4 regions of the Pantoea trifolii genome follow, and region 2 is predicted to be linked to each of the others. Evidence: predicted binding sites of a transcription regulator. Region 2 holds the regulator's gene; each other region holds the start of a gene.
What was found. The regulator CRP, encoded in region 2, controls carbon source genes, mostly activating them, when cyclic AMP is high. The targets are predictions, from matches to a motif close to ATGTGANNNNNNTCACAT.
Positions count from the first base shown of each region.

Region 1: a site for CRP is predicted at 3,680-3,697, ahead of mlc (sugar metabolism global transcriptional regulator Mlc). Genes of this name have one in related genera too.
Region 3: a site for CRP is predicted at 2,445-2,462, ahead of udp (uridine phosphorylase). Genes of this name have one in related genera too.
Region 4: a site for CRP is predicted at 4,987-5,004, ahead of NQH49_RS13700 (NupC/NupG family nucleoside CNT transporter). Genes of this name have one in related genera too.

Region 1 covers NZ_JANIET010000001.1:2,094,847-2,102,556, forward strand. The annotation lists gene NQH49_RS09745 (nucleobase:cation symporter-2 family protein) at 15-1,388, opposite strand; gene bioD (dethiobiotin synthase) at 1,568-2,269, opposite strand; gene mlc (sugar metabolism global transcriptional regulator Mlc) at 2,375-3,592, opposite strand; gene NQH49_RS09760 (LysR family transcriptional regulator) at 3,727-4,623, opposite strand; gene NQH49_RS09765 (multidrug efflux MFS transporter YnfM/SxtP(Kp)) at 4,718-5,974, shown strand; gene NQH49_RS09770 (hypothetical protein) at 6,143-6,400, shown strand; gene NQH49_RS09775 (sugar transporter) at 6,766-7,710, shown strand, end outside.
Region 2 covers NZ_JANIET010000001.1:3,835,823-3,843,532, reverse strand. The annotation lists gene argD (bifunctional acetylornithine/succinyldiaminopimelate transaminase) at 1-564, shown strand, start outside; gene NQH49_RS17915 (YccS/YhfK family putative transporter) at 561-2,639, opposite strand; gene crp (cAMP-activated global transcriptional regulator CRP) at 2,698-3,330, opposite strand; gene NQH49_RS17905 (OsmC family protein) at 3,635-4,039, shown strand; gene NQH49_RS17900 (phosphoribulokinase) at 4,091-4,960, opposite strand; gene NQH49_RS17895 (YheU family protein) at 5,022-5,240, opposite strand; gene NQH49_RS17890 (hydrolase) at 5,243-6,259, opposite strand; gene NQH49_RS17885 (LysE family translocator) at 6,320-6,922, shown strand; gene NQH49_RS17880 (LacI family DNA-binding transcriptional regulator) at 6,924-7,710, opposite strand, start outside.
Region 3 covers NZ_JANIET010000001.1:233,493-241,202, reverse strand. The annotation lists gene rmuC (DNA recombination protein RmuC) at 1-132, opposite strand, end outside; gene NQH49_RS01065 (tetratricopeptide repeat protein) at 201-1,472, opposite strand; gene udp (uridine phosphorylase) at 1,572-2,333, opposite strand; gene NQH49_RS01055 (dienelactone hydrolase family protein) at 2,636-3,472, shown strand; gene metE (5-methyltetrahydropteroyltriglutamate--homocysteine S-methyltransferase) at 3,514-5,784, opposite strand; gene metR (HTH-type transcriptional regulator MetR) at 5,920-6,852, shown strand; gene NQH49_RS01040 (YehS family protein) at 6,946-7,425, shown strand; gene NQH49_RS01035 (carboxylate/amino acid/amine transporter) at 7,559-7,710, opposite strand, start outside.
Region 4 covers NZ_JANIET010000001.1:2,946,073-2,953,782, forward strand. The annotation lists gene NQH49_RS13680 (alpha-keto acid decarboxylase family protein) at 40-1,692, opposite strand; gene mgrA (L-glyceraldehyde 3-phosphate reductase) at 1,907-2,896, shown strand; gene NQH49_RS13690 (DUF2502 domain-containing protein) at 3,056-3,412, shown strand; gene NQH49_RS13695 (Nramp family divalent metal transporter) at 3,458-4,699, opposite strand; gene NQH49_RS13700 (NupC/NupG family nucleoside CNT transporter) at 5,069-6,259, shown strand; gene NQH49_RS13705 (LLM class flavin-dependent oxidoreductase) at 6,452-7,546, shown strand; gene NQH49_RS13710 (cysteine dioxygenase family protein) at 7,546-7,710, shown strand, end outside.

The DNA.
Region 1 (7,710 bases), 1.7 Mb from region 2:
CTCCGTGCGCTTTGTTAGCGTGATTCCTCAGCCGTTTTTGCCGCTACAGCTTCGCTGCGCTCTGAAGGCAGTACTACATTCAAAATAATCGCCAGCATCCCACCGGTGGTGACCGCGTGACCAAACAGGTTGCTAATCAGCGTGGGAAATTGTTTCAGCACATCAGGCACTGCTTCCACACCCAAACCGATACCAAACGATACGGCAACAATCAGCATCTCGCGACGGCCAAGCGGCGTTTGCGTCATCACGCGAATACCTGCCGCCACCACGCTACCAAACATCACAATGGTCGCGCCGCCCAACACCGGCGGTGGAATCTGCTGCAGCATATAGCCAATTGCCGGGAACATACCGAGCAGCACCAACATCACGCCGATCACCATGCCAACGTAACGGCTGGCGACGCCGGTCATCTGGATGACGCCGTTATTTTGCGCAAAGGTGGTGTTGGGAAAGGCCGAGAATACGGCGGCGAGCAAACAGCTGATGCCATCGGCAAAAATACCGCCCTGCATGCGGCGCTCAAACGCTTCGCCTTCAATCGGCTGCTGCGACAACATGCAGTTCGCCGTAAGATCGCCCACCGCTTCAATCACGGCAATCACCGATACCAGGGCGATGGGAATGAAGATGGTCCAGTCAAAGGCAAAACCAAAACGGAACAGTTCTGGCAGAACCAGCCACGGCGTATCGCCCATTGGTTTGAGGGTGAGATGACCGGTTAACGCTGCGGCGATACAGCCCGCTGCAATGCCAGCAACCACGGCAACCAGCCGCGTCCAGCGATTTTGCGAACGGTTAAGGACGATTATCACCAGCAGGGTCAAGGCGCCGAGCGCCAGATTACCCGGTGCGCCAAAATTGCTGGCGTTATGGCCACCAGCCCAATCGGTGATGCTGACTTTGATCAGGCTGATGCCAATCAATGTGATCACGGTACCGGTGACCACCGGCGTCAACACTTTGCGCAATGGCGCGATGCAGCGGCTGATTAGCATCGGAATCATCGCCGCCACCAGGTTGCAGCCAAAGATCATCGCCATGATCTCTTCCGGCGATCCACCGCGCGCTTTGACCATCAATCCGCCCGACAAAATCACGCCCAGAAAGGCAAAACTGGTGCCCTGCAGGCAGATCATGCCGGCGCCAATGCCCATAAAGCGGCGCGCCTGCAGGAATGTACCCAAACCGGAAACCAACAGCGACATGCTGATCAGATAAGGGATCCATGCCTGCAATCCCAAAACGGAACCAATAATCAGCGGCGGCGTAATTATGCCGACGACGCTGGCCAGCACATGTTGCAGTGCGGCACAAAATGCAGGCAATGGACCGATGCGGTCATTCAGCCCATACAACAAACCTTTCTCATCTGATTGCGACATACAGGTGCTCCGGCAAGATATTCATCAGAGCAGCTGATGCATGAATCACGCCAGAGAAGAGAATGCAATAAAATACAGGGAGTAAAGGATTGAATAATAGAGGAATTAATTCGTTAAAAAGGATGGCTGAATCTGAATCATTAGATTCAGCCATTGATAATTTGCGGCACTTTGTTTCATCAGGCCGCAGGCTTTGCACTGTTGTCGTGCGTAATATTGTCATCGAGCAGCGAAATATCCAGATAACCGCTCAGTTCCCGCTGCTCTGCACGCGGCAGGTAAGGCAACTCGCCTAATAAAGGTGCACCTAGCTTCTCGCTCAAAACATCAATAATTTCAGCGTAATGCGCCAGGCCGGGATTAATACGGTTTGCTACCCAACCCGCCAGTTGCAATCCATCCTGCGCAATGGCCTCGGCGGTCAGTAAAGCGTGGCTGATGCAACCTTCCTTAATGCCTACAACCAACACAACCGGCAAATGCTCCTGCCGCACCCAATCGGACAAAGGCTGCAAGTCGTTCATTAAACTGCGCCAACCGCCGGTGCCTTCCACCACCACGCGCGCGGCGCGCTGCTGCAAATCGTTCAAACTGCGAGTGAGTAACGGATAATCAATGCGCTGCGTCGGGCTGGTGCTGATTTCGTCCTCTTCCAGGGCGATAGGATTGACGGCGGAATATGTGAGAGTGAGGCCCGAAACTTGCTGTAACAGCAGTGCGTCTTTGTTACGTAAGCCTTCGGTTGTGCGCTGCGCACTTTTGGCGACAGGTTTGAAACCTGCGGCGCAGAGATCTGCCTTGGCAAAGCACTGCAATAACGCGCGGGATACCACGGTTTTACCCACCGCGGTGTCGGTACCGGTGACAAAAAGCGTTTTCACCATTCTCCTCCTTCATTAAAGCGATGTGTAACGTGCGAAGGAGGCAGTTTAAGGAAATGTTTTCGCAGGCAGATTGCGTTAGGACAAACTTAAGGCGAGCTGTCATTATCCCTGCAACAGTTTTACCAATAAATGGCCGCTATAGAGCGCGTCTTTTATCAGCGCTGCACCGCCAAAAGTACCGGGATCGCTGAACGCCGTTGGTGTGAGCTGGATTTCACTGCTGTAAGCGGGCAACGCCTGCTGACGAATGGTACTGCTCACCGCAGGGAACAGCACATCGGCGGCCTGATTAAGCGGCGAACCGATAAGGATTTGTTGAGGATTAAAGATGTTTACCATCATCGCCAGCATGCGGCCAATATGATGTCCGACGCCAGCAATCACATCACGCGCCAGACGATCGCCCTGCTGCGCGGCAGCGCATAAGCTCTCAATCGTCAGCGGTGCCTGATGCAGCAAACTGTCTGGCTGCGACGGCAAACGCTGGGCGGTGAGAGTAAGCAAGCTTCCGATGCTGGCGACGGTTTCCAGACAGCCATTATTGCCGCAATAACATTGCTGGCCGTAAGGATCGATTTGCGTATGACCAATCTCCACCAGCGTACGACCATTTTTATGCAGCAGTTGTCCGCCGCTGATCACGCCCGCACCGACGGTTTCATCGATCACAATCTGAATGACATGTTGTGCGCCGCTGGATGCGCCAAACAGTGATTCGGCTAACGTCCAGGCAGAAATATCATGCTGCACGAACACCGGCAAACCGGTGCGCTGCGCCAGCGTTTCTCCCAGCGGCATATCCTGCACGTCGTAACCCGGCATACGATGTACCACGCCAGAAGCCGCGTTGATCAATCCCGGCAAAGTAATGGCGATGGCGGTCAAACGCTCCAGCTTGCTTTGATGACGAATAAAGAAGTCATTTACCAAATCCAGCAAGGTTTGCAGCAGCGGTTTTTCGGCGCTGGCGTACAGCGGCAAGCGATCTTCCTGCAGCGCGCGGCTGCTGAGATCGCGCAGCGTTAGCGTAATGAATCCGGGCTGAATGCGTACGGCGAGATAGTGCCAGGCGAGCGTATCGAGGATCAAACCAATCGCTGGACGACCGCGACTGCCGGGTTCCTGAAACTCGGTTTCCTGTACCAGATGGGCATCGAGCATTTCACGCACGATTTTGGTAATGCTGGCGGGTGCTAACTGGGCACGTTTAGAAAGCTCAATACGCGAAATCGGGCCGTAAAGGTCAATCAGTCGGTAAACCACACCTGCGTTGGTCTGTTTTATCTGATCAATATGACCAGGTTGACTGTACAGATTCACGCCCTGCTCCCATTATTTTCGCGCTTCTAAATAAACAGCAGCTATGGTGATGCAGATTGACCAGCAGCGTCAAATATTTGATTAGAAATGTGATTTATCGCACATAAAGTTTATGTCCTGCTTCACCAACTGGTTCAATTCTCCGCGTTTTGTAGCATCAGCGACATCATGTTGGTCATTTGTGCCGTCGGTTCTCGGGTCGCCGACCAGACCAGCCAAACCTCAGAAATCGCGTCGTTCTCCTGCAAAGGGATCCACACCACATCGGCCAAACGTGCACGGCGGAACGACGCCGGCAGAATTGACACGCCAAGACCGGTTGCCACCAACCCCAGAATAGTCATCGCCTCGCCCACTTCCTGAGTAATAAACGGTTTGATTTGATAACGATGCAGCAGCGCCAGAATTTCACCGTACAACGCGGTGCCGCCTTGCGGATCGAAAAATACAAATGGCTCGTTAGCTAATGCCTGAATGGAAATCGACTCTGCATCGGCCAGCGGATGCGCCCAATGCACTACCGCGCATAGCGGCTCCCGCAGTAGCACGCGGTGCTGCAGATCGCTGGGCAGCGGCGTATTGCGCATCACACCGAGATCGAGCCGGTCGTCATGAAGTGGCGCAAGTTGCTGCCGCGTGTTGTTCTCCTGCATCTGAATGTGCACTTCTGGCCAACGCTGGCGGAATTGGTACAGCGCGTCAGAAACCAGACCGGTAAACGGCGCTGAGGAGGTAAAGCCGATACGCAACTCGCCCTCCTGCCCGCTATGCACGCGTGCGGCGCGGCGGGCGGCCTGCTCGACCTGTAACAAAATGGCACGCGCATCCTGCAAAAACAGCGCGCCAGCGGGCGTGATCTGCACGCTGCGGTTGGTGCGGGTAAACAGCTGCGCACCAATTTCCTGTTCCAGCTGCTGAATCTGCTGACTCAACGGCGGTTGTGAAATATTCAGGCGCTGCGCGGCACGACCAAAATGCAGCTCTTCAGCGACGGCAATGAAATAGCGTAGATGGCGCAATTCGACATTCATATTTTAAACGTCTCATTTAAGATTATTAATATATTGTACAACCTATTAACCCTTTCCTACAGTAACCCCATGATGGTTCTAACTAGGATGTTCCGTGAGTCGCTCTTCCCAGGCAGTGATACTCGATGAAGACGAGTTGTCCGTAAAGCCTGCTTCAACTGCAACCCCTTCAGAGTGGATTGAACGCGGATCGCCGCAGTTTATGCGTGTAACGCTGGCGTTGTTCTCCGCCGGTCTTGCCACTTTCGCTTTACTGTATTGCGTGCAGCCGATTCTGCCGGTGCTATCGCAGCAGTTTGGCGTTTCTCCGGCGCAAAGCAGTATTTCTCTCTCGCTCTCTACCGGCTTAATGGCGTTGGGATTGCTATTTACCGGGCCGCTATCGGATGCCATTGGGCGTAAATCGGTGATGGTTACCGCACTGTTGCTCGCCGCCATCTGCACTTTGATTTCCGCTACCATGAGTAGCTGGCAAGGCATTTTGCTGATGCGCGCGCTGATTGGCTTATCGCTGAGCGGCGTTGCGGCCGTTGGCATGACCTATCTGAGTGAAGAGATTCATCCACGCGTTATCGCCTTTTCCATGGGGCTGTATATCAGCGGTAACTCGATTGGTGGCATGAGTGGAAGATTGTTAACTGGCGTACTGACCGATTTCTTCTCCTGGCGCGTTGCGGTGGGCGTCATTGGGTGCTTCGCGTTGGCGGGTGCGCTGATGTTCTGGAAAATTCTGCCTGCATCCCGACATTTTCGTCCGGCGTCGCTGCGACCGCGCAGTTTATTGATCAACTTCCGTCTGCACTGGCGCGATAAAGGTTTGCCGCTGCTGTTCGCGGAGGGCTTCCTGCTGATGGGCGCGTTCGTCACGCTGTTCAACTACATCGGGTATCGCCTGTTAAGTGCGCCGTGGTCACTGAGTCAGGCGGTGGTTGGATTATTGTCGGTGGTGTATCTGACCGGTTCATGGAGTTCACCAAAAGCGGGCGCGATGACCAGCCGTTTTGGACGCGGTCCTGTGATGATTGGCGCGACTGCAATTATGCTGGCGGGATTGCTGCTGACGGCGTTTAACTCGCTGTGGCTGATTTTGCCCGGCATGATGCTGTTCACCGCCGGATTCTTTGCGGCACACTCGGTTGCCAGCGGCTGGATTGGCCCGCGCGCGCGTCGTGCTAAAGGCCAGGCATCGTCACTTTATCTGTTCAGTTATTACGTCGGTTCCAGCGTGGCCGGTACTTTAGGCGGCGTGTTCTGGCACAGCTACGGCTGGATGGGCGTAACGCTATTCATTAGCCTGCTATTATTAATGGCTTTGCTGGTTGGCTGGCGTTTGCAGTGCCGAAAACTGTAATACCTTTCATCTGTTAAACGGGGCGAATACGCCCCGTTCTCATCTCAAGTGGACGCCACACGGCGATCCCACAGTCCCAGATAAAACAAAATGGCTATTCGTCGCTATAATTCATTCCATTCCAACAATAGTTAGACTTTTTTTATTTCACAGCAATGAGGTCGTTAGATGGGACTCTATTATTACGTCGATAAGCACGCCGGCTATAACGACAACCATGTAGTACATGCAACGGGATGCCCGTTCTTACCCGCCGATGAGGCACGCCGTTTTCTTGGGACTTTCTACACGCCAAATGCCGCCATCCAGCAAGCACGTAAATTTTATGCCAGCGCGCTGGGCTGCGAGCATTGTTGTCCGGTTGGGGTAAAAAAAAACATGACGACTCAAAATAGCGTGGCACTAAAACACATGGTGAGACTCTGATAATCATGATTTGAGCGTGGTAGGGTAACCCCGCTGTTTTGTTAAGCACCGCTGAGGCGTTTCAAAATAACTATAATTTTACGTGTAATAATAACTGGACCTTAAGGCGTTCATTAGGGCGTCAGGTCCAGTCGCCTCTTCCCTCATTTCACCATTCCTGATTATTCTCGGCTTGATGCCAGAAAGCGTAATAACCTCAGGCTATTAACCACGCCTCCCAAGATAAAAAATAATCAGTAATAAAAGCCCGACAAACGGTTTCCCTTCGTTCATTAATGCTCCACAATAGCGGGAATTTGTGACCTCGGTCACTTTCTGGGGTGCCTTTTCGCCCTTTCACTCGCCGTCTGACAGATTTGAACTCCATGCAATCTACTACTGTTTCCCGTAAAACGGCCTGGCTACGCGTTGTATTGCTGGCTATTGCTGCTTTTGTCTTTAACACCACAGAATTCGTGCCTGTCGGTTTGCTGTCAGATATCGCTGCCAGCTATGACATGAAGACTGCCGATGTTGGCATCATGTTGACCATCTATGCGTGGGTCGTCGCACTATTGTCGCTGCCGTTGATGCTGTTAACGCGCAATATTGAGCGTCGGCTGCTGTTAGCCGTGCTGTTCATCGTGTTTGTCGCCAGTCATGTGCTCTCGTCCGTGGCATGGGATTTCACTTCGCTGGTTATCTCGCGCATCGGTATTGCCTTGGCGCACGCGGTGTTCTGGTCAATTACCGCTTCGCTGGCCATTCGCGTGGCGCCTGCGGGTAAGAAAACTCAGGCGTTAAGTATGCTGGCAACCGGTACCGCGCTGGCGATGGTGCTGGGCGTGCCGATTGGGCGTATCGTCGGTCAATATCTTGGCTGGCGTACCACCTTCGGCATGATCGGTTTGTCTGCATTGGTGTTGCTGATTTTGCTGATGCGCATCCTGCCGCGTCTGCCGAGCGAGCATACCGGTTCATTGAGCAGCGTACCGATGCTCTTCCGCCGTCCGGCGCTGGTAGCCATGTACATTCTGGTTACCGTGGTGGTGACGGCGCATTACACCGCTTATAGCTACATCGAACCCTTTATGCAGGTGGTCGCTAATGCGGATGACAATTTCACTACCCTGCTTTTATTGCTGTTTGGATCGGCGGGTATTATCGGCAGCGTGCTGTTCAGTACGCTGGGCAATAAATTCCCGTCAGCGATGCTGATCGCTGCTATCGCGATGATCACCTTAAGCATGGGCTTGCTGGTGTTTGCCGCAGTGCGTCCCGCTGCAATCACCGTGCTGTGCATCGTTTGGGGCATGGCAATGATGATGATT
Region 2 (7,710 bases):
AATGCGCTGCTGGTGCTGGATGAAGTGCAGAGCGGTATGGGACGTAGCGGCAAACTGTTTGCGTATGAGCATTACGGTATCAAGCCCGATATTATTACCAGCGCGAAAGCGCTGGGCGGCGGTTTCCCGGTGAGCGCGATGTTGACTACCAACGAAATCGCCTCGGTGATGGCGCCGGGCGTTCACGGTACCACTTACGGCGGCAATCCGCTGGCCTGTGCCATCGCTGAAACGGCGCTGGATATCATCAACACGCCAGAAGTACTGGAAGGCGTTGAAGCACGTCGTCAGCAGTTCGTTGAAGCGCTGCAAGCCATCGACAGCAAATTCGCTATCTTCAGCGAGATTCGTGGCAAAGGGCTGCTGATTGGTGCCGCGCTGAAGCCGCAGTTCGCCAGCAAAGCGCGTGACATCCTCAACGCTTCTGCAGCGGAAGGGCTGATGATTCTCACCGCCGGTACCGACGTGATCCGTTTTGTGCCGTCGCTGGTGATTGAACCTACCGATATCGCCGAAGGCATGACGCGTTTCGCCAGCGCGATTGAAAAGGTGCTGGCCGCTTAATCCGCTTTCGGACGTAACACCTTGAGCCAGCGGCCATGATGCGGTCGCTGGCTCCACGCCAGCGAAGAGATGGTGTGCATCACGTTGAGGTGCTGCAAAATCCGCTTCACATGCTGTTCGACAATCGTCACCGGCCCTTCATTGAGATTCTCCGGTGCTTCCAGAATATTGCTGTCGTTGCCCGGCCCATCATACGCCAGTCGCTGCTGACAACGCTGCAGCGCGATTTCACAGGATTGCAGATAACGTTCCGCCAGCTTGGCCGTCAACATGGTGTGCTCACGCGCCAGAATCGTCATGGCGTTAATATGCTCGACGATGAACTGACTGTGCGTAACCCACATGCGCATATCTTTCAGGTATTGCAGATTAAAGCCTGGTTCGCTCGATGCCTGGTTCAATGAGTTGAACAGCGCGTTGTGCGCCTGATTAACCTTCATGCGCTGATAAGCCAGTTTCTCCGGCGACTGTTCCGGGCCTAACAGCATTCGCAGCGCTTCCTGATAGGCTTCCAGCGCATCGTGCGCGTTCTTGCGCAGCAGTCCGCTTTGCCACTGCGGCCACAGCCAAATCATCCCGGCGAAGGCAATCAAACAGCCCATCAAGGTATCCATCATGCGCGGCAGCAGAAACTGTGCGCCGTTGAGCGACAGCAGCTGCAGCGAATACACCGCCGTGACGGTGAAGCCAATCATCGACCAGCCGTAATATTTCCGCGTGATCAGATAACTCGCCAGCGTGATCCCTAGCATAAACAGCAGCGTGATCGATTCCGGCACCGCCAGCTGGAGCGACGCGGCGGCGATCAGCAATCCGGCAAAAGTGCCCAGCGCACGGTGCTGGATGCGCACGCGCGTCGCGCTGTAACCGTTCTGGCTGACGAACATGATGGTCATCAGAATCCAGTAAGGTTTGGGAATGTTGAAGAACAGCGCCAGCGCGCTGCCAAACATCAGCATCACGGCAAAGCGTGCCGCGGTGCGTAACGCGGTGGATTTGAATGACAGATAACTGCGCAGCGCGGGTAACAGCGGCAAACGGCGCTGGCGATCGGCCATCAGGTCACGCGTGTAGAGCGGCTTCTGCGTACGCAACACGCGGGCGATGCGGCTGAAGTGATACAGGCAGAAGTTGCCGACCGGGTTATCCGGATGCTGGCGCGCAATTTTCTCCAACGCGCCGAGCTGTTTCTCCATATGAAAACGGTCTGGCAGCTGATGGTAGAGAATTGCATCCGCCAGCACGCGCAGTCGCGCCGAGATGATTTTGGCGTTCCAGCGAATCACCGCTTCGGCGTGGCTCTCTTCAACCAGCTTCTGCACCTCTTCCGGCTGATGCAAACTCACCGAGATGTGTTCCTGTAAATCCAGCGCCACCTGGAAAGCGCGCGTCAGGCGTTTGTGGCTGTTATCGCGACTGGCCGACAGCATATGCATTTGCTGGTAGCAGGTGGTGATGAGATCGACCGCCTTTTGCTGACGTGCCAGCAACGGTGGCAGCGCTTTTTCCGGATCGGTCAGCTGCGTCAGTAAGGTGTATTTGGCATCGCAGTAATCCGCCAGCTCGCGGAACAGCAGGCTGAGCGACTCGCGCATCGGCTGCTCTTTCCACAGCCAGAACCAGAACCAGTTGAATAAGCCGTACCATAGCGTGCCGCCAATGTAGAGCAGCGGCGGCACCCACATCGGCATGCGTCCAACCAGGCTGAGCGTGAAAATAGCGGCAATCAAAGTCGCGGGCAGCAATCGTGCATGCAGCGGGCCGATTTCGCCGGTCACGCCAATCAGCAGCGGCAACGCCAGCAAAATCAGCGGCAGCGGAACCTGATAAGCGGTGAGGATTTGCATCAGGAAACTGCCGGTGGCAAACAGCGAACCCCCCACAATCAGGCGTTTGAAGAAGCGTTTGTGCGGCGTATCCAGACCCGCCATGTTGCAGCAGGCCGGCACTAATGAGAACAGCAGACCTTTTTGCAGATCGCCAAACAGCCAGCCGAGAGCCACAGGCAGGCACAGCACCAGCGTTTGCCGCAGCGCGTAGTTAACTTCGGGATGATAGATGATTCGACGCCACATCAGCTCATCGCAAATAGAAACGGCGCGATGTTGCCATCACGCCGTGGGTGAGAAGAAATTAGCGGGTGCCGTAAACGACGATGGTTTTACCGTGTGCGGAGATCAGGTTCTGATCTTCCAGCATTTTCAGGATACGACCCACGGTTTCGCGTGAGCAGCCCACGATCTGACCAATCTCCTGACGGGTGATTTTGATTTGCATCCCGTCTGGGTGAGTCATCGCATCTGGTTGTTTGGCCAGATTTAGCAGCGTTTGCGCGATACGTCCGGTGACATCGAGGAAGGCAAGGTTGCCCACTTTCTCAGATGTGACTTGCAGACGACGCGCCATTTGCGACGAAAGTCGCATTAAAATATCCGGGTTTACCTGAATCAGCTGACGGAATTTTTTGTATGAAATTTCAGCCACTTCGCAGGCAGACTTCGCACGTACCCAGGCACTACGTTCCTGGCCTTCTTCGAAAAGACCGAGTTCGCCGATGAAATCTCCCTGATTGAGGTAGGAGAGAATCATCTCTTTGCCTTCTTCATCTTTAATCAGTACCGCTACGGAACCTTTTACGATGTAGTACAGCGTTTCCGCTTTCTCACCCTGATGGATGAGCGTGCTTTTGGATGGATATTTGTGAATATGGCAATGGGACAGGAACCATTCGAGTGTAGGGTCTGTTTGCGGTTTGCCGAGAACCATTCGCTATTATCCTCTGTTGTAATCGTGCCCAAAACACAGGGGGCATTTTTCCCTGTCAGGCGGTTTAATCGTCGAGCGTTTCCAGTAAAGGAAAAATTATTCCGGGTGGACTCTTAAGCTACGCTTTTGATTCTTCCGGCCTTCGTCTGTGATGACGAAAATATTTTCAGCACTGTTTGTAGCACAGCTTTTGCGAGCTGTCTTGTGTTGTCTCGCTTCAGCACAAGGGGGATTACTCTGGATTGCTGTTTGTCAGGTGAAAGCGTACTCTGGCGGCAAAACCGCCGCTTCAGGAGAGAGAATAATGCAGGCACGAGTGAAATGGGTGGAAGGTCTTACCTTTCTCGGAGAATCCTCATCTGGCCATCAGGTATTAATGGACGGTAATTCCGGTGACAAAGCGCCAAGTCCAATGGAGATGGTGCTGATGGCCGCAGGCGGCTGTAGCGCCATTGATGTGGTTTCGATCCTGCAAAAAGGGCGCAGCGATGTGGCCGATTGCGAAGTGAAACTCACCTCAGAACGCCGTGAAGAAGCGCCACGCATTTTTACCACTATCAACCTGCATTTTATTGTCAGCGGCAAAGCATTGAGCGATAAAGCGGTTGCGCGCGCGGTTGATCTGTCGGCGGAAAAATATTGCTCGGTGGCGATCATGCTGGGTAAAGGCGTGGAAATTACCCACAGCTATGAGGTTGTCGAGTTGTAATCGGTCGAAGGGGAGGCATTCATGCCTCCCTTTTCACCGCCCGCACCAAACCTATTCAATCCGCTTCCCTTCAATCAGTCGCTGTACCAGCGGCAGCATAATCAGCTCCATCGCCAATCCCATTTTGCCGCCCGGCACCACCAGCGTATTGATGTGGGAAATAAACGATCCCTGAATCATCGCCAGCAGATAGGGGAACGCGATGCCTTCCAGGCCACGGAAATGAATCACCACGAAGCTTTCGTCGAGCGAGGGAATTTCGCGGGCGGCAAACGGGTTTGAGGTATCAACGGTCGGCACGCGCTGGAAGTTAATGTGGGTGCGCGAGAACTGCGGCGTGATGAAGTTAATGTAATCCTCCATCGAACGTACCACCGAATCCATTACTGCTTCGCGTGAATGGCCGCGCTCGCCGGTGTCACGCACTAGCTTCTGAATCCACTCAAGGTTAACAATCGGCACCACGCCAACCAGCAGATCGACATGCTCCGCCACATTTTGCTGCTGCGTGACCACGCCGCCGTGCAAGCCTTCATAAAACAGCACATCGGTGTTTTCTGGTAGCGGCTGCCACGGCGTGAAAGTGCCCGGTACCTGATTCCACGGCACCGCTTCATCGTAGGTGTGCAGATATTTGCGTGATTCGCCGAGGCCGGTTTGACCGTAATGTTTGAACGTCTGCTCCAGTAGACCGAAATCATTGGCTTCCGGGCCGAAGTAGCTGATGTGGCGACCGAGATCGCGTGCTTTGCGGATCGCCATGTCCATTTCCGGACGCGTGAAGCGATGGAAACTGTCGCCCTCGAGTTCCGCCGCATGCAGGTTCAGCTGCTGGAAAATCTTACGGAAGGCGAGGCTGGTGGTGGTGGTTCCGGCGCCGCTGGAACCGGTGACGGCAATAATTGGATGCCTGGCTGACATAACAGAGCTCCCTGTGAAGTCCGGCGATGAGCATTGTTACCACGAATTGCCGCGGGGTGCATCAGCCGCGAAATTCACCCTTCGGCATAATATTGATCGATTCATGCAGTTCCGACCACACCAGCACCACGTCGCCGCGCTCCAGCTGGCGGCGCACGTCGGCGACTTTTTGCAGCAAACTGCGTTCCTGCTCGCCGTAATCGGTGCCTTCGCGTAACACGAAGGTTTCAATCAGATTTTCCAGCGTCTCCGCTTCGAGTTGTTGCCAGGGAATAATCACTATTACACATCCAGATAAGTTGAGAGCCAGTCGGGCACGCGCTGTTCCAGCCACATTTTCGGTTTAAGCAAGGTGCCGCCGACAAAGCCGACGTGGCCACCTTGCTGCGTCAGCTGATACTGAATGGAGGCTGACAGCTGGTCAGGTTGCGGGATCACGGCATCAGTCATAAAGGGATCATCTTGCGCATGAATGATCAGCAGCGGTTTACGCACGCCAGTGAGCAGCGGCATCGCGCTGGCTTGTTGATAATAGTCGCTGGCGTCAATAAAACCGTGCGCACGTGCCGTTATGGCATCATCGAATTCGCGTAAGCGGCGGAAAGCGCGTAACTGGCTGAGATCGACCGGCAGCGTGCCGGGCCAGGCGTGCAGTTTGCGCGTAGCGTTCTTTTTTAGCCGCGTCAGCAAATAGTGCTGATAGAAGCGCGAAAAGCCAACATCCAATTTGCCGCTGCACGGTTCCAGTGCCAGTGGCGCTGAGATGGCGATGCCGGCATCAATCGGCACATCGTGACCTTGCTGACCCAGCAGGCAAGCGAGCATGTTGCCGCCCAGCGAAACGCCGACTGCAGCGGTCGGCACGCTGCCCCATTCACGCTGCAGCCAGTTAAGGAAGTAGGTGGCATCTTCGGTTTCACCGGAGTGATAGATGCGCTTCAAGCGATTAGGCTCGCCGCTGCAGCCGCGAAAGTGCATCACCACCGCCAGCCAGCCGCGCGCCTGACACGCCTGCATCAGGCCATGCGCATACGGGCTGCGAAAGTTGCCTTCCAGGCCGTGAAACATCACCATGCGCGGCTTGTGACGTGCCTGCGCCGGATCTTCGCTCCACGCTAAATCGACAAAATCGCCGTCCGGAAGGTCAAGACGCTGCCAGTGCGGACGCAACGTGACGCGGCGCCGCAGAATACGCGGCAGCAGTGTTTGCAAATGCGCGTTACTGAATCCGCGCAGGGGGGTAAAGCGCTCGCCGCTGGGGCGATCAAAATAGCTTGGGTAAAGGCTTGTCTGATGCATAAGTCGCTGATAGCTTCGATGGGTTGTTCGCTTTACTGGGTGAGGAGCACCCGAATATACATGGAACTGAGTCTTTTTTTATCAATGTTAGGTTTTCTTTGGGTCGCGGCCATCACGCCCGGGCCCAATAATATGTTACTTACCGCCTCGGGTGCTAATTTTGGCTTCCTGCGCACCATTCCGCTGCTCATTGGTATCATGATTGGTATGCAAGTCATGTTGCTGATGGTGGCATTCGGCATCGGCGGTCTCATCCTGCTTTATCCCTCGCTGCATCTGATTCTGAAGATTGCCGGTAGCCTTTATCTGCTGTGGCTGGCGTGGAAAATCGCCAGCGCCGAGTATGAAAAGCTGGAAACCGATGATGTGACGGTGAAGCAGATGCCGTTCTGGCAAGGCGGCTTGCTGCAGCTGATCAACCCGAAAGCCTGGCTCATGGCCCTCGGCGCAGTGGCCAGCTTCAGCCTGGCAGGCAGCGAATATCTGCATTCGGTGCTGGCCATTAGCCTCGGCATGTTCATGGTGAACGTGGTTTCTGGGGTGATCTGGATGGGCTTTGGCTCGCTGATTGGACGTCTGCTGCGCAGCCCGCGCGCGTGGAAAATGTTCAATCTGGCGATGGGCTTGCTCACCGCCGCGTGCGTATTGCTGATTTGGCGCTGAGTTAACTGGAAGCGCGTTCAACGCGCTTCCACGGCAACACTTCATGAACCACCGACGAGTTGGGTTGGCGGATGCGTTGGACCAGCAGCTGTACGCTGCGCGCGCCCATGCGATTCATCGGTTGCTCAATCGTCGTCAGCGGTGGATTCAAACTGCTGGTAAAGTTGATGCCATCAAATCCTACCACCGCTAAATCTTCCGGCACGCGCAAGCCCGCCTCCAACGCCGCGTGTATTACGCCAACCGCCAACACATCTGATACCGCGAATACCGCATCCGGCCGTTCCGGCTGCGTCAGCAGTTCGCGCAAAGCCGCACTGCCCGCTTCGCAGGTGATATTCTCGGCGTAGGCCACACCGCACCAGCTGAGATCCAGCTGCTCCAGCGCCGCACGATATCCCTCTTCACGCTTATGTGAATAGAGGTAACGCATATCACAGTTCACCAGCGCAATGCGGCGTCGGCCTTTGCTCGCCAGATAACGCACGGTTTCGCAAGCCGCTTCTTCATTGTCAATCGCCACACTTGAGGCGGCGATCGCCGGATCGTATTCGGCACACTGAACCCAGGGCGCATCGCCAATCAATTCTTTCAACTCTTGCAGGGTACTGGCGGCATCCATGGTGATCACGCCATCGACCACTTTGCCACTCAGTAGAGCAATGTAAGCCGCTTCGCGTCGCAATTGCGATCCTGAGTTACACAGCAGAATGTGGTAACCCTGCGCTTCCGCTTCGGCTTCAATGCCCTGAACCACGCGTGAGCAGAACGGATTGGTGATGTCGGGA
Region 3 (7,710 bases), 3.6 Mb from region 2:
CGCCTCTTCCAGCAGGCGTCGCTCGGTAGTGAAGCTGGCGTACTGATGGCCGGCGCGCAGTTGAGCAATGATCCAGCCAATGCCCAAACCGGCCAGCGCCAGCGCGCCGCTAATGATAAGTTGCTGATCCATAATCCCCCCGCGGATCGTCTCGCTGAGGGAAAAGGTAGAGGTGTACTGTATGAATGTCCAGAAGAATGTTAAAGCGCTTTAACTGTCAGATCGCCCGCTTTCCACGCATCAATCAGGAAGAAGGGCATCGGCAACACCCATTCGGTTTCGCCGTGGATTTTGGCCGGATAAGTCCAGCTTTTCCCGTCGTAGGTGATCTCAACCTGCTGCCAACCGTTCTCAGCGTTTTCGACCTGGCCCGCCATGCTGGCAAAACCGGCGTTGCTGCCGACGTGGAAACTGTCGGTTTGCCAGCGAATCGGCTGATGCGCCGGCCACGGTTGTGCATGGTGGAAGCGGAAGATATCGTCATGATTCAATATGCTTTCGCGGACCGTTGGCCACAGCGCCACTTTGAGGAAGTACTGATCGGTGAAGCGTTCGCTGCCTTCATATTGCGCGATGAAGTCACGCATCTGCTGTTCAACATTGTGAAACACGCCGTGGCAGCCGCCCCACATGCCCGCCAGCAGCAGCTCGGTATGCGAGAAGTAATCACGCATATGATGGAACCAATACGGCGAGTTCAGCCAGGCATCTACCGCCACCACTTCGCGCTCGGAGAGCAAGGAATCCGCGTCACGCACGATGTAGCGTTTGACGCTGGCATCATCCATCACCAGGAAACGCCACAGCGTTGGGAAAATGGTTTTCTCATGCGACATATCCACTAGCTGGGTGTTTTGCTGCTTCAGGCGCTGCCAGACGTGTTGCGGCACGCTGTCGTCAAGATAGATGCGGCAGATCCAGTCGGGGTAGAACTCGCGCGCTACTTCGATGTTTTTAATCAAGGTTTCGCAGTAGCGTGGCTGGCCGCCATACAGGCTAAAGGAGATGATATTTTCTGCTGGATTGTTGCGGTTGATCGGCGGTGGTGCGTCAGAAGGGAATGCTACTTTCGCCCCTTTGCTGAAGGTCACATCGGAATTCTGCAGTGATTCGAGGCCGTAACGCGCCACCTCATCCTCTTTATTCAGCCAGCCACACACTTCCGTTAATCCATCCAGCCAGGTTTCCGACGCCTGCGCGCGTTGCGCGGCCGGAGCCTGATAGATCTTCTGGTAAATTTTATAGGATTTTTTGTGCTCGCCCACACGCATCAGGGTTAACGCGTAGTCGCTCAGCACCTGCATATGATTGGGTAAGACGCGCAGCACTTCTTCACAGCACTGACGCGCAAGAGGATAGTTATTCACCGCCATCGCCTGGCGAAATCTCGCTGCTGCACCTTCAACGCGTGATTGTGCAGTAGCGGGATTATTCATGAAATTGGGACGTGAGACAGAAACCATTTTGCGCATAAGAAATTTCTCAGTAGCTGCTGAAATTGCGCGCATTCTAATCAGGAAATAGCTGGAATCCTTATAAGCCTGGTCTCGAATTCATCCCTGACTGGCGCACTAAATTAAGCGACGCGCGGCTTCAACCACAATTTTCACCGCATCACTTTCGGTCTGTTTCATGGTCGCGGCATCCGGGATCTCTTTTTGCGTACGGTTCACGATGACGCCCGCCACCATGCCGGCACGCAGTCCCTGACTGGCGCACATGGTTAACAGTGTAGCGGATTCCATCTCATAGTTAAGGACGCCCATTTGCTGCCACTCTTCCATTGAACCCTGGAAGCGATTTACCACGCGGCCGGAGAAGGTATCGTACCGTTCCTGACCAGGATAGAAGGTGTCAGAGGAGGCGGTAATACCGATGTGGGTTTTCGCACCGCACGCCTCTGCGGCTGCCACCAGCGCGGTGGTGCAGGTGAAATCAGCTACGGCCGGGAATTCCATCGGCGCAAAGTGCAGGCTGGCGCCGTCGAGACGCACCGATGCGGTGGTGACCAGCACATCGCCCACATTAATATGCGGCTGGATAGCGCCGGTGGTGCCAACGCGCAGGAAAGTGCGCACGCCAAGCTGGGCCAGCTCTTCAACCGCAATCGACGTTGAAGGTCCGCCGATACCGGTGGAGCACACCACAACCGGTTTGCCATCCACTTCGGCCAGATAGGTAGTGAATTCACGGTGTGAAGCCAGATGCTGTGGATTGTCCATCAGCGCGGCGATTTTCTTCACGCGCTCAGGATCGCCAGGCACGATGGCCAACGTGGCTCCTTTCAAATCAGCTTTGGTGATGCCAAGGTGGAAAACGTCAGACTGGGCCATAACAGACTCCTGATAATTGGGGATGTGCGCGCCACTCTACGTCAGCAGGCGGCATAAATATGTGACTCAATTCACCATCGATAATGAAAATTACATTATCAGAAAAACATTATGTGATTTGTATCACACATTAGCGCTGTGCAATTCTGAATTGCTACAAGCGGTGCTGTGTAAGTGTTGGTGGCAATGTTAATAGAGAAGCAGCACACGTGAAAAAAATCCCTCTGCACCTTACGCCAGCCTTGCTTTACTTCGCCAGGCTATAGTTACGTGATTGCGCATTTGCTAGCACGGAGAGAACAATGAAAACCGAAGACAATATGGCACAAAAAACGGCACCCGGCGGCTTTGCACCGGCCGTTCAGCCCACCGCAAGCAGCACCATTATTACCAGCAGCGACGCCATTCATGCTGGCGAGACCTCGGTTCCGAGCCAGGGCGAAAATCTGCCTGCTTATTATGCCCGACCAAAAGAGTATCAAGGCACCTTGCCGGTGGTGTTGGTGGTGCAGGAGATTTTCGGCGTGCACGAGCATATCCGCGATGTCTGCCGCCGTCTGGCGCTGGAAGGTTATCTGGCGATCGCGCCCGAACTCTATTTTCGTGAAGGCGATCCCAACGATTACAACGATATTCCCACGCTGTTCAAAGAGCTAGTGAGCAAAGTTCCAGATTCGCAGGTGTTGTCCGATCTCGATCATGTGGCCAACTGGGCCACGCGCCACGATGGTGATATCCGTCGTCTGGCGATTACCGGTTTCTGCTGGGGCGGACGCATTAGCTGGCTGTTTGCCGCGCACAATCCGCAGGTGCGCGCGGCGGTGGCATGGTATGGCCGTATAGACGGTGAGAAGACGCTGAAGCAGCAGAAGCATCCGATTGATATCGCGGTAGATCTGAACGCGCCAGTGCTTGGCCTCTACGGTGGTCAGGATGAGAGCATTCCGCTGGAGAGTATTGATAAGATGCGTCAGGCGCTGCACGCCGCCAATGCCAAAGCAGAGATCGTGGTGTATCCGGATGCCGGACATGCTTTCAACGCGGATTATCGTGCCAGTTATCACGCCGATTCCGCCAAAGATGGCTGGCAACGTATGCTGGCGTGGTTCGCGCAGCATGGCGTGGCGCCGAACGCCTAATAAAAAGGGGCGCCTCTGCGCCCCCATCTCATTTACCGCGACTAAGCCGTTTCACCCCGCAGGTTTTGCGCCGCTTTGACCATATTCGCCAATGCCTGACGGGTTTCCGTCCAGCCCCGGGTTTTCAGGCCACAATCTGGATTCACCCACAAACGCGCTTCCGGAATGCTCTGCGCCGCTTTGCGCAGCAACTCTTCCATCCACTCCACGCTCGGCACGTTCGGTGAGTGAATGTCATACACGCCCGGACCGATTTCGTTGGGATAGTCGAACTCCTTGAAGGTATCCAGCAGATCCATATCGGAACGTGAGGTTTCGATGGTGATGACGTCCGCATCCAGCGCGGCAATCGAATCCATAATGTCATTGAACTCGCAATAACACATGTGGGTGTGAATCTGGGTGTCATCCTGCGCCACGGCGGCATTGAGACGGAATGCATCCACCGCCCAGGTCAAATACGCGGCCCAATCGGACTGATGCAGCGGCAGACCTTCGCGCAGTGCCGGTTCATCGATCTGAATAATGCCGATCCCGGCTTTTTCCAGATCTTCCACTTCATCACGCAGCGCCAGCGCAATCTGTTTGGCGATGGTTTCACGGCTCACATCTTCACGCGGGAATGACCAGCAAAGAATCGTTACCGGACCGGTCAGCATGCCTTTCACCGGCTTGTCGGTCAGCGACTGCGCGTACTTCGCCCACTCAACGGTGATGGCTTGTGGACGGCTCACGTCGCCGATGATGATCGGGGGTTTAACGCAGCGTGAACCGTAGCTCTGAACCCAGCCGTTTTGGGTGAACACGAAGCCGTCGAGGTTCTCGCCGAAGTATTCCACCATGTCGTTACGTTCTGCTTCTCCGTGCACCAGCACATCGAGGCCCAAACGTTCCTGCTCAACAATCGCCTGTTTGATGTGTTCGGCGATGCCGGTGCGGTAGTTACCGCCATCAATGTTGCCTTTTTTAAAGTCGAGACGTAGGCCGCGAATTTCGGTAGTTTGCGGGAATGAACCGATGGTGGTGGTCGGCCACGCTGGCAAGTTGAAGCGGTTACGCTGCGCTTTGGCGCGTTCGGTGTAGTGGCTGGTACGTTCAACATCTTTGGCCTGGATTTTCGCCAGACGCTCGCCGACTGCGGCATTGTGCACACGCGTGGAGTTGGCACGCGCACGAATCGGTGCGCTCCACTCCACCAGCGAAGCGGCATCGTTGTTGTTCAGCGCCTGACTCAGCAGTGCAAGCTCCGCACACTTCTGCAGGGCAAAGGCGAACCAGCTTTTCACTTCTTCATCGAGGCGCGTTTCCACGCTGAGATCGATTGGGCTGTGCAGCAGCGAACAAGATGATCCGATCCACAATTGTTGACGCTGGCCCACCAGCGGTTGCAAGCGTTCAAACCAGCTGCTGAGATCCGCGCGCCACACGTTACGGCCATTGATCACGCCGACGGAGAGCAGCCAATCTGCCGGGATCTGCTGGTTTAACTGTTGGATGTCGTCTTTGCCGTGCACCAGGTCAACGTGCAAGCCTTGCACCGGCAGCGCTTTGATCATGTCGAGGTTCTGGCCGATGCTGTCGAAATAGGTGGTGAGCAGCAGTTTGCTTTCACCCTGCAGCGCGTCGTAAGCCGGTTTGTATGCATCGCGCCACGCCTGCGGCAATTCCAGCGCCAGTGCAGGTTCGTCGATTTGTACCCATTCGATGCCGCGTTTTTTCAGTTCCGCCAGCACCTGTTGGTAAACCGGAAGAATGTCTTTGAGCAATGAAAGGCGATCGAAAGGCACACCTTTCACTTTACCCAGCCACAGATAGGTCACCGGGCCGAGTAGCACCGGTTTAATCTTGTGGCCGAGCGCCAGCGCTTCGTCGACTTCATCCAGCAGTTGGGTCCAGGTCAGTTTGAACTGCTGGCCTTGCGTGAATTCCGGCACCATATAGTGATAGTTGGTGTTGAACCATTTAGTCATTTCCGCCGCCGCCGCCGGTGTACCGCTTGGTGCGCGGCCACGACCGAGGCGGAACAGCGTGTCGAGATCAACGGATCCATCTTTGTTCTGGTGGCGTGCGGGCACGTTACCCAGCAGCAGGCTGGTTGTCAGCACGTGATCGTACCAGGCAAAATCGCCGACCGGCAACAGATCGACGCCCGCCTCTTTCTGCTGTTGCCAGTGACGGGCGCGCAGTTCGCGCCCCACCGCCAGCAGCTCTTCCTGTGAGCTTTTACCTGCCCAGTAGCTTTCCTGTGCTTTTTTCAATTCACGACGCAATCCAACGCGAGGGAAACCGAGAGTGTGGTTCAGAATGGTCATTTTCTGTTCTCCAGATATTATTAACTGAATAGGGTGCAGAGATGTTTAGCCGTCCAGATGTTTACACCGCCATAATCTGCGGGTACTGTATGTTCCTCAAGCGCAATTTGTTCAATCTCGATGTGAAGGATTCTCATGATCGAACTCAAACACCTGCGGACGCTGCAGGCGTTACGGAACACCGGCTCGTTAGCCGCCGCCGCCTCACATCTTCATCAGACGCAATCGGCGTTGTCTCACCAGTTCAGCGATCTGGAGCAGCGGCTGGGCTTTCGTCTGTTTGTGCGCAAAAGCCAGCCGCTGCGTTTTACGCCGCAGGGAGAGATTTTGCTGCAGTTGGCCGAGCAGGTTTTGCCGCAGATTCAACAGGCTTTGCAGGCGTGTCATGAGCCGCATCAGGCCACGTTGCGTATCGCGATTGAGTGTCACAGCTGTATTCAGTGGCTGACGCCTGCGCTGAATAATTTCCGCCAGAGCTGGCCGCAGGTAGTGATGGATTTCAAATCCGGTGTGACCTTTGATCCGCAACCCGCATTGCAGCAGGGCGAATTGGATGTGGTGTTGACCTCCGATATTCTGCCGCGCAGCGGATTGTTCTATTCACCGATGTTCGATTTTGAAGTGCGTTTGGTGATGGCACCGGATCATCCATTGGCGCAGCTTGAGCATATTTCCCCGGAAGATATGGCCGATGAGGTATTGATGATCTATCCGGTGCAGCGTCAGCGTTTAGATGTGTGGCGCCATTTCCTGCAACCTGCGGGCGTAAGCCCGGCTTTGAAGAGCGTGGACAATACGCTGTTACTGATTCAGATGGTGTCGGCACGCATGGGCATCGCCGCGCTGCCACATTGGGTGGTCGAGAATTTTGAGCAGCAAGGTTTGGTGGTGACCAAGACTTTGGGTGATGGCCTCTGGAGCCGCCTGTATGCCGCCGTACGCGAAGGCGAGCAGCGTCAACCGGTGATGGAAGCCTTTGTGCGGTTTGCCCGTCAGCACGCCTGTGAACACCTGCCCTTCGTGCGCGATGCCGCGCGTCCCGGCTCACTGCAAACCCTCTCATCCTGATGTTGTTGGGCGGCGAAGGTCGCCCGCGCTGTTATCCCTGTCCCGCCTGCTCTATAATGCGCCGCCTCAACCCGCGACCAAGAGAGTTTCACCATGATGAGTAACGATGTTCTGCGCAGCGTGCGCTATATGCTTGATTTGAGCGATAGCAAAGTGGTGGAGATTTTTGCCTTAGCGGGGAGTGAAGTGCCGCTGGAAGACGTGCAGGCGTGGATGAAGAAGGATGACGATGCTGCGTTTCGTAAGCTGCCGGATGTGTTGATGGGTTATTTCCTCAACGGTCTGATTTTTTACCGTCGCGGTAAGAGTGAAGATGCGCCCGCGCCTTCGATTGAGCGCCGCATGAATAACAACATTTTCATGAAGAAATTGCGTATCGCGTTTGAGCTGAAGACCACCGATATCCCGGATGTGCTGCTGAAAGCGAACTTTAAGATTTCACAGGCTGAGGTTGGCGCGATTTTCCGCAATCCAGACCATAAGAATTTCCGCGAATGCGGTGACCAGATTCTGCGTAATTTCCTGAAAGGTTTGACGATGATTCATCGTCCGGGGCCGGCTAAGAAAGCGTAATCGCTTCTTTGTTCGAGCCGGGTCAGGGATAGCGCGGCAGATCGCAAAGAGTAACCACTTCCCTGTGGAGCAGCCTCGCCATCCATGGCTCGGATGCTTTGCTCCTCTGCCGCGCTATCCCCTCCCTTTCGGCCTAGGCGTGGCTTTTGGTGGTCTTGCCGAGCACCCAGCGTTTATGTACGTACAGGGATGCAAAAATCACGGCGGCACCGGCGATAAAACTTGGCCAATGCGGTTTCTCCTGCCAGATCGCCAGATTCACCAGCAAGCCAGCAGGCACATGCA
Region 4 (7,710 bases), 890 kb from region 2:
GATCGCCTGCCCGACTTCCCAGCGGCAACTTTCCGAAATTTAGCCACTATTACGCTGATGCAGTGCGGCGGTGACCTTACGCAGCAGCGGCGGCAAATCCTGTTTGTCCATCACCACTTCCACCAGCGACAGACGCCGATTCCGCATTAATTGCGCCATCACCGCGTCCAGCTGCACCGTTTCGCTGACGCGCCAGCTCTGCGCCGCGCACTCTTGACTCAGCGCCTGCGGCAGCGCGGTCCAGTTCCATTGCGCGATATCATTGTAACGTTGCTCAGCACCGTGAATCGCGCGCTCAACCGTGTAGCCATCATTGTTAATCAGGAAAATGATCGGCTGCTGGCCGTCGCGAAGCATCGAACCCAACTCCTGAATCGTCAGCTGCGCGGAGCCATCGCCAATGATCAGGATGACCCGGCGATCCGGCTGCGCGGTTTGCGCACCAAAGGTGGCGGGTAAAGTATAGCCAATCGATCCCCACAGCGGTTGCACCAGCAATTGCGCATCCTGCGGTAACCGCAGCGCCGCAGCGCCAAAGGCTGCGGTGCCTTGATCGGCGAGGATAATATCACCCGGCTGCAGGAAGCGCTGCATTGCCTGCCAGAATGCCTGCTGACTGATTACCGCCGCAGCAATTTGCTCACTTTCTTCGCACTCAGGCGCATCCGCCAGCCGCCAGTGCGCGCAGTGACGCTGATAAATGGGCGTCAGCGCCGCCAGCGCCTGCTGCATGCTTAACGGCGCAAACACCTCGCCAGCGACCGTGGCCTGAAACGGCTGCAGATCGATCACGCGCTCGGCAGGCAGATTTTGCGTGAAGCCGGCGGTTAAGGTATCGGTAAACCGCACGCCGACGCACAGCGTGACGTCGGTATCTTCGATGGCCTGGCGCACCGCATCGCTGCTGCCTTGCGCGGCGTAAGTGCCGACGTAACCCGGCTGCTGCTCGTTGAGCACGCCTTTGCCCATCAATAAGGTGGCGGCAGGAATCGCGCGCAGCTGGCGCAACGCCTCAAGCTGCGGCTGCAACTGCCAGCGCGCGGCAAGGAAATCCGCCAACAGCGCCACGCGCTGCGCCGGTGCCAGCAAGCGCTCTGCCGCATCAGCAAAGGCTGCGGCAACCTGCTGATGTCTGTCTGCCGCTGTAATTTTTTCCTCTGGCAGCGAAATCTCAGCCGCCGCCACATCCACCGCCAGCAATAAATAGCCGGGACGATGTTGCGTTAGCGCCTCGCTGATAACGCGATCGATCTCCGCCACCGCGTTCTCCGCCGTCAATACCGCAGAGGCCACACTCACTTCCTGCGCCATCCGCAGGAAGTGACCAAAATCGCCATCACCCAGCGAATGGTGCACGCAATCGCCCTGCTGCTGCGCCTGACTCGCGGGCGCGCCAACGATATGAATCACCGGTACATATTCGGCATAGCTGCCGGCGATGCCGTTAATCGCGCTAAGCTCGCCGACGCCAAACGTGGTCAGCAGTGCCGCCGCGCCGTTGCAGCGCCCATAGCCATCTGCCGCATAGGCCGCATTCAATTCATTGGCGCAGCCAACCCAGGCAATTTCGGGATGCGCAATTACACTGTCGAGGAATTGCAGGTTGTAATCGCCCGGCACGCCGAACAGATGTCGGATGCCGCTTTGCTGTAATCGGTGCAGTAAATAATCGCCAACGTTGGGGGTTTTCATCGACAGCTCCTTGTTAAGGGGATAATCAGGAGTATTAGCGATGTGGCTGAATTGGCGAGATATTCACCATCGTGTGATGCTGATTTGTGGCAAGCATTCGTTACGACGATAGATAATTCTGTAAGTTGCGATCTTCGGCGCGTTTCGCCTTAGTGTAAACGCATACACTGCTATGCTGATGTCACTTTCTCCCCTACTGAGACAGGAACGCTGCATGAGTGCTTTTCCCCATCCCGAACGTTATCAACAGATGCAATACCGTCGCAGTGGCCGTAGCGGCTTGAAGTTACCGGCGATTTCGCTGGGTTTGTGGCATAACTTTGGCGACAGTACACGCGTTGATAACAGCCGTGAACTGCTGCGCCACGCCTTTGATCGCGGCATCACCCATTTCGATCTCGCCAATAATTACGGCCCACCGCCGGGATCGGCTGAATCTAACTTTGGTCGCATTCTGCGCGAGGATTTTCAGGGGCTGCGCGATGAGCTGGTGATCTCAACCAAAGCCGGTTACACCATGTGGGACGGCCCATACGGCGATTGGGGTTCACGTAAGTATCTGATTTCCAGCCTCGATCAAAGCCTGAAGCGCATGGGACTTGAGTACGTTGATATCTTCTATCACCATCGTCCCGATCCCGAAACGCCGCTGGAAGAGACCATGCGCGCGCTGGATCAGGTGGTACGTCAGGGCAAAGCGCTGTATGCCGCTATCTCTAACTATCCGGCAGACAAAGCCGCCGAAGCGATTGCGATTCTGCGCGACCTCGGCACGCCATGCCTAATCCACCAGCCGCGTTATTCAATGTTTGAACGTACGCCAGAGCAGGGTTTGCTGGATGTGCTGGGCGATAACGGCGTCGGTTGTATCGCCTTCTCGCCGCTGGCGGGTGGCGTGTTAACCGACCGCTATTTGCAGGGCATTCCGCAAGATTCGCGCATCGCCAGCGGCAGTAAGTTCCTGAATGAAAACCAGTTAACGCAAGAGAAGATGGAAAAAGTGCGCCAGCTGCAGGCGATTGCCCAACAGCGCGGCCAGAAACTGGCGCAGATGGCGCTGAGCTGGGTGTTGCGCGATGCGCGTGTTACTTCGGTGCTGATTGGCGCCAGCAAAACTGCGCAAATTGATGATGCGGTTGAGATGTTGAGCCAGCCGGTGCTGAGCCAGGACGAGATCGACACCATCCACAATATCTTAGTGTAAACGTTTACCCGCCCGGCATGTGTCGGGGATTTTCCGCAGCAGAAAATTCTCATTTCAGATTTCCCTTAGCGTTTTCAGACTGATTCTCAAGGCTTACCTGGTCCGATGTGGCAAACTAGCGCAACGGTGGCAGTGATAAGCTACTGAAAAGGAGAAGTTATGAAACGTGCCATTTTGTTTGCCGCCTTGCTGGCAACTTTATCCCCGTTGGCTATCAGCACAGCACAAGCCGACAGCGCCACCATCAATTTGGGTCCGGGCGTTACGCTGCATCTCGGCGATCGCGATCGTCACGGCAATTACTGGGACGGCGGTCACTGGCGTGAACCGCGCTGGTGGAACGATCGTTATCGTTACGATGAGCATCGCTGGTGGCGTCATGAAGAGTGGAAGCGCCATCGCGCCTATGAACGTGAGCGCGAACGTCGCTGGCATGAACGTGAACGTCGTGACCATTGGCGTCACGATCATCGCCATGATGATCGTCGTGATCACCGCGATCACCATCATCACTAAACAAAAAATCCCGCTAATAAGCGGGATTTTTCTTTTGTAGCGCTGTTACCAACCAAGCGCTTCGCCGACCAGCAAGTAGAGATTGAGGGCGATGACCAGCACCACAATCAGCCGTCCAGCATTCTGCATCAGGCGCGAGTTCACCATCTCATCACCCATCAATTCGCGGTTGCCGGTGAAGGACAACAGCGGAATTAGCGCCAGCGCAATACCGAAACTCAGCAACACCTGGCTCATTACCAGAATGCGCGTGGGATCCCAGCCCGCCCAGATGACAATAAATGAGGGCAACATGGTGATAGTGCGGCGGAACCACAGCGGAATGTGGAAACGAATAAAGCCCTGCATCACCACTTGTCCCGCCAGCGTGCCGACCACGGTTGAAGAGAGACCGGCAGCCACCAAACTCAAACCAAACACAATCGCCGCCGCTTCGCCCAACAACGGTTGCAGCGTTAAGTAAGCCTGATCGAGATCGACGATGCTGGAGTGGCCGCTAAAGTGAAATGCCGCAGCAGCGGTTGCCATCATCGCCAGATTCACAAAGCCAGCGATAGTCATGGCAATCGCCACATCCAGTTTGGTTGAGCTGTAGCGTTGCGCCTTGCTGCCTTTATTACCGTGCTGCGTCAGCGCCGAGTGCAGATAAATGACGTGCGGCATAATGGTGGCACCTAACACGCCAGCGGCGAGGAAGACCGCGTCCGACGTCGGCAACGATGGCAGCGCCATGCCAACCACCAGCTCACTGACTTTCGGCTGGGAGAAAAACAGCTCCACGATATACGCCGCCGCCACAAACAGCAGCAGGCCGCCAATCACCAATTCCAGTGGCTTTTGGCCGCGACTTTGCAGCATCAGAATCAGGTAAGTTGCGATACCGGTTAACACCGCGCCCTGCAGCAGCGAAATGCCGAGTAACAGCTTGAAGCCGAGCGCCGCGCCGATAAATTCAGCGAGATCGGTGGCCATGGCGATGATTTCCGCCTGCACCCAATAGAACCACACCGCCGGACGCGGAAAGCGATCGCGGATGTGTTCTGCAAGATTTTTGCCGGTGGCAATGCCGAGCTTGGCGGACATCAGCTGGATCAGCATCGCCATAACGTTGGCCCACACCACCACCCACAACAGCTTGTAGCCGTAGGCGGCACCGGCCTGAATGTTGGTCGCGAAGTTGCCGGGATCGATATAGCCAATCGCCGCAATAAAAGCGGGACCCAGCAGCGCGAGTTTAATCTTTCTGGCTCCGCGAGCGGCGCGCTCAGCGGTGCGGCTTTCTAGCATAGTTTTACCCTGTCTTAACACTTGTTGACCCGACCAGCTTAAGGGGCATTCAAGGCAGATGAAATGTGGTTATAGTTATTGTATTAATAGATGGTGCTATGAAGTATAGCCATTGCTATACATTGCGGTAAAGCCCGTTCTTGCCAAAAATACTCGCAACGCAAATGACTCTACTCTTGGGTCATTTTATAGACAATGTTTTTGTGGATATTTCTTGTGATGGATTTGTAATGGGGTTGTGAGCGGCCAGACTTATCTGAGAAAAATCGCGATAGCGAATACTTATAATGTGGTTTTGATCTCGTTTTTAAGTAACGCGTTACATAGAATACGCAACAAAATACAACCCTCCTCAAATTTGGAGCCGACATGTCCCATGTTTTGCATTTTATTTTAGCACTAGTGGTGGTAGCGGTGCTGGCCTTGCTGGTCAGCAACGATCGTAAAAGCATCCGTCTTCGTTTTATCGTACAGCTTCTGGTGATCGAATTGTTGTTGGCGTGGTTCTTCCTGAACTCCTCCATCGGTCTCGGCTTCGTGCAGGGCTTCGCTGGGTTCTTTGATCATCTGCTCAAATATGCCGCCGAAGGCACCAACTTCGTGTTTGGCAATATGAGTGAAAAAGGTCTCGCCTTCTTCTTCCTCAACGTGCTTTGCCCAATCATCTTTATCTCTGCGTTGATTGGTATTTTGCAGCACTTCCGCATCTTACCTTGGGTGATTCGCGGTATTGGTACCGTACTGTCAAAAGTAAACGGTATGGGCAAACTGGAATCTTTCAACGCCGTAAGCTCTCTGATTTTGGGACAGTCAGAAAACTTTATCGCCTATAAAGATATCCTCGGCAAAATGTCACAGCGCCGCATGTACACCATGGCAGCGACCGCCATGTCGACGGTTTCCATGTCAATTGTCGGCGCCTACATGACCATGCTGCAGCCAAAATATGTAGTGGCCGCGCTGGTATTGAACATGTTTAGCACCTTTATCGTGCTGTCGCTGATTAACCCGTACCGCGTCGATAGTGAAGAAGATCTGCAATTGCAGGATCTGCATAAAGGCCAGAGCTTCTTCGAAATGCTGGGCGAATACATCCTCGCCGGTTTTAAAGTAGCGATGATCGTCGCTGCGATGCTGATTGGTTTTATCGCCTTAATCACCGGTCTGAACGCGCTGTTCGATCTGATTTTCGGCATCAGCTTCCAGGGCGTGCTGGGTTATGTGTTCTATCCATTTGCGTGGGTGATGGGCGTTCCTTCACACGAAGCGCTGCAAGTGGGCAGCATCATGGCAACCAAACTGGTTTCCAACGAATTCGTGGCGATGATGGATCTGCAGAAAATCGCTGGTCAGCTGTCACCGCACTCGGAAGGCATTCTCTCGGTGTTCCTCGTCTCCTTTGCTAACTTCTCTTCTATCGGGATTGTGGCGGGCGCGATTAAAGGTCTGCACGAAGAGCAAGGTAACGTGGTTTCACGCTTTGGTCTGAAACTGCTGTACGGTTCAACGCTGGTGAGCGTGCTGTCAGCCGCTATCGCCGGCCTGGTGTTGGCCTTCTGATCAAAGGGGCGAGCTACGGCTCGCCCTTCTCTTCTTATTTATTTCAATCGGTTCTATCCCGCCTCGCCCCGGCTTTTCCCCCGCCATCACCCGCTTCACCGTGAAACGCAAAACCTTTGCACAATATTGAATTTCCGTTCATACCGCCTGCGCCCGTAGTTTTTCTCCATGACGTCACTTCAGGAGAACCGCATGAGCATTCAATTCCTTGGCATGATTGGCCACCGCCTCGCCTCCGAGATTATCCCGGCTAGCGGCCCGCTGTTCGATAAAGAGTACATTGCACGTTTTGCGCGTGCGCATGAAGACGCTGGTTTTGATCGCATTCTGGTGGGCTATTGGTCGGATCAGCCGGATGGCTTTCTGGTGACCGCGCACGCGGCGGCGCACACCTCAACGCTGAAATTTTTGCTGGCGCATCGCCCCGGCTTTGTCTCGCCGACATTAGCGGCGCGCAAACTGGCTTCCCTTGATCACCTCACCGACGGCCGTTTAGCGGTGCACATTATTAGCGGCGGTAGCGATGCCGAGCAGCGCCGCGACGGTGACTTCCTCAACAAAGCCGAGCGTTATGCGCGCAGCAATGAGTTTCTCACCGTGTTGAAGCAGAGCCTCGAATCTGCGCAGCCGTACGATCATCAAGGTCCTTTTTATCAGGTCGAACAGGCGTTTTCGGCCATCAAACCGTTGCAGAAAAAACTGCCTATCTATTTTGGCGGATCGTCGCAGGAAGCGATTGATGTCGCTGCACGGCATGCCGATGTGTTTGCGCTGTGGGGCGAACCGCTGAAAGGTGCTGAGGAGACGGTACGCAACGTGCGCGCTGCTGCTGCCAGACAGGGGCGCGAAATCAACTTCAACATTTCGTTCCGCCCGATTCTTGGCAAAACGGAGAAAGAAGCCTGGGAACGCGCGGAACACATCCGCGCTACGGCAGAGAAACAGCTCAACGAAACTGGCTTTGCCTTTGGCAAGGCGAAACCGCAGAGCGTTGGCGCACAGCGTTTACTCGCCGCCGCCAATGAAGGCGATCGTCTGGATAAAGTGTTGTGGACCGGCGTCGCAAAACTGGTTCAGGGCGGCTACAACTCCACCGCGCTGGTGGGAACACCGGAACAAGTCTCCGATGCGCTGCTGGAATATTATCGCCTTGGCATCCATAGCGTACTGATTCGCGGCTTCGACCCGCTTAACGATGCAGTGGAATATGGCCGTGAGCTGATCCCGCTGACGCGCGAGAAAGTCCATGCGCTCTCCGCCGCCGATAAAAGGAGCGCCTCAGTCTGATGAGCCATTATCAGCACCATCGTCTGCGCGATTTCGTCGCCAATCTGGCTAATCTGCTGGAGACAAAGCCCGAGGAAGCCACGGTGTTACAACGTGGCAGCGAGTGGCTTGGCGAGCTGATTCGCCACGACGACTGGCTGGACGACGCCTTTACTCAACCTCAT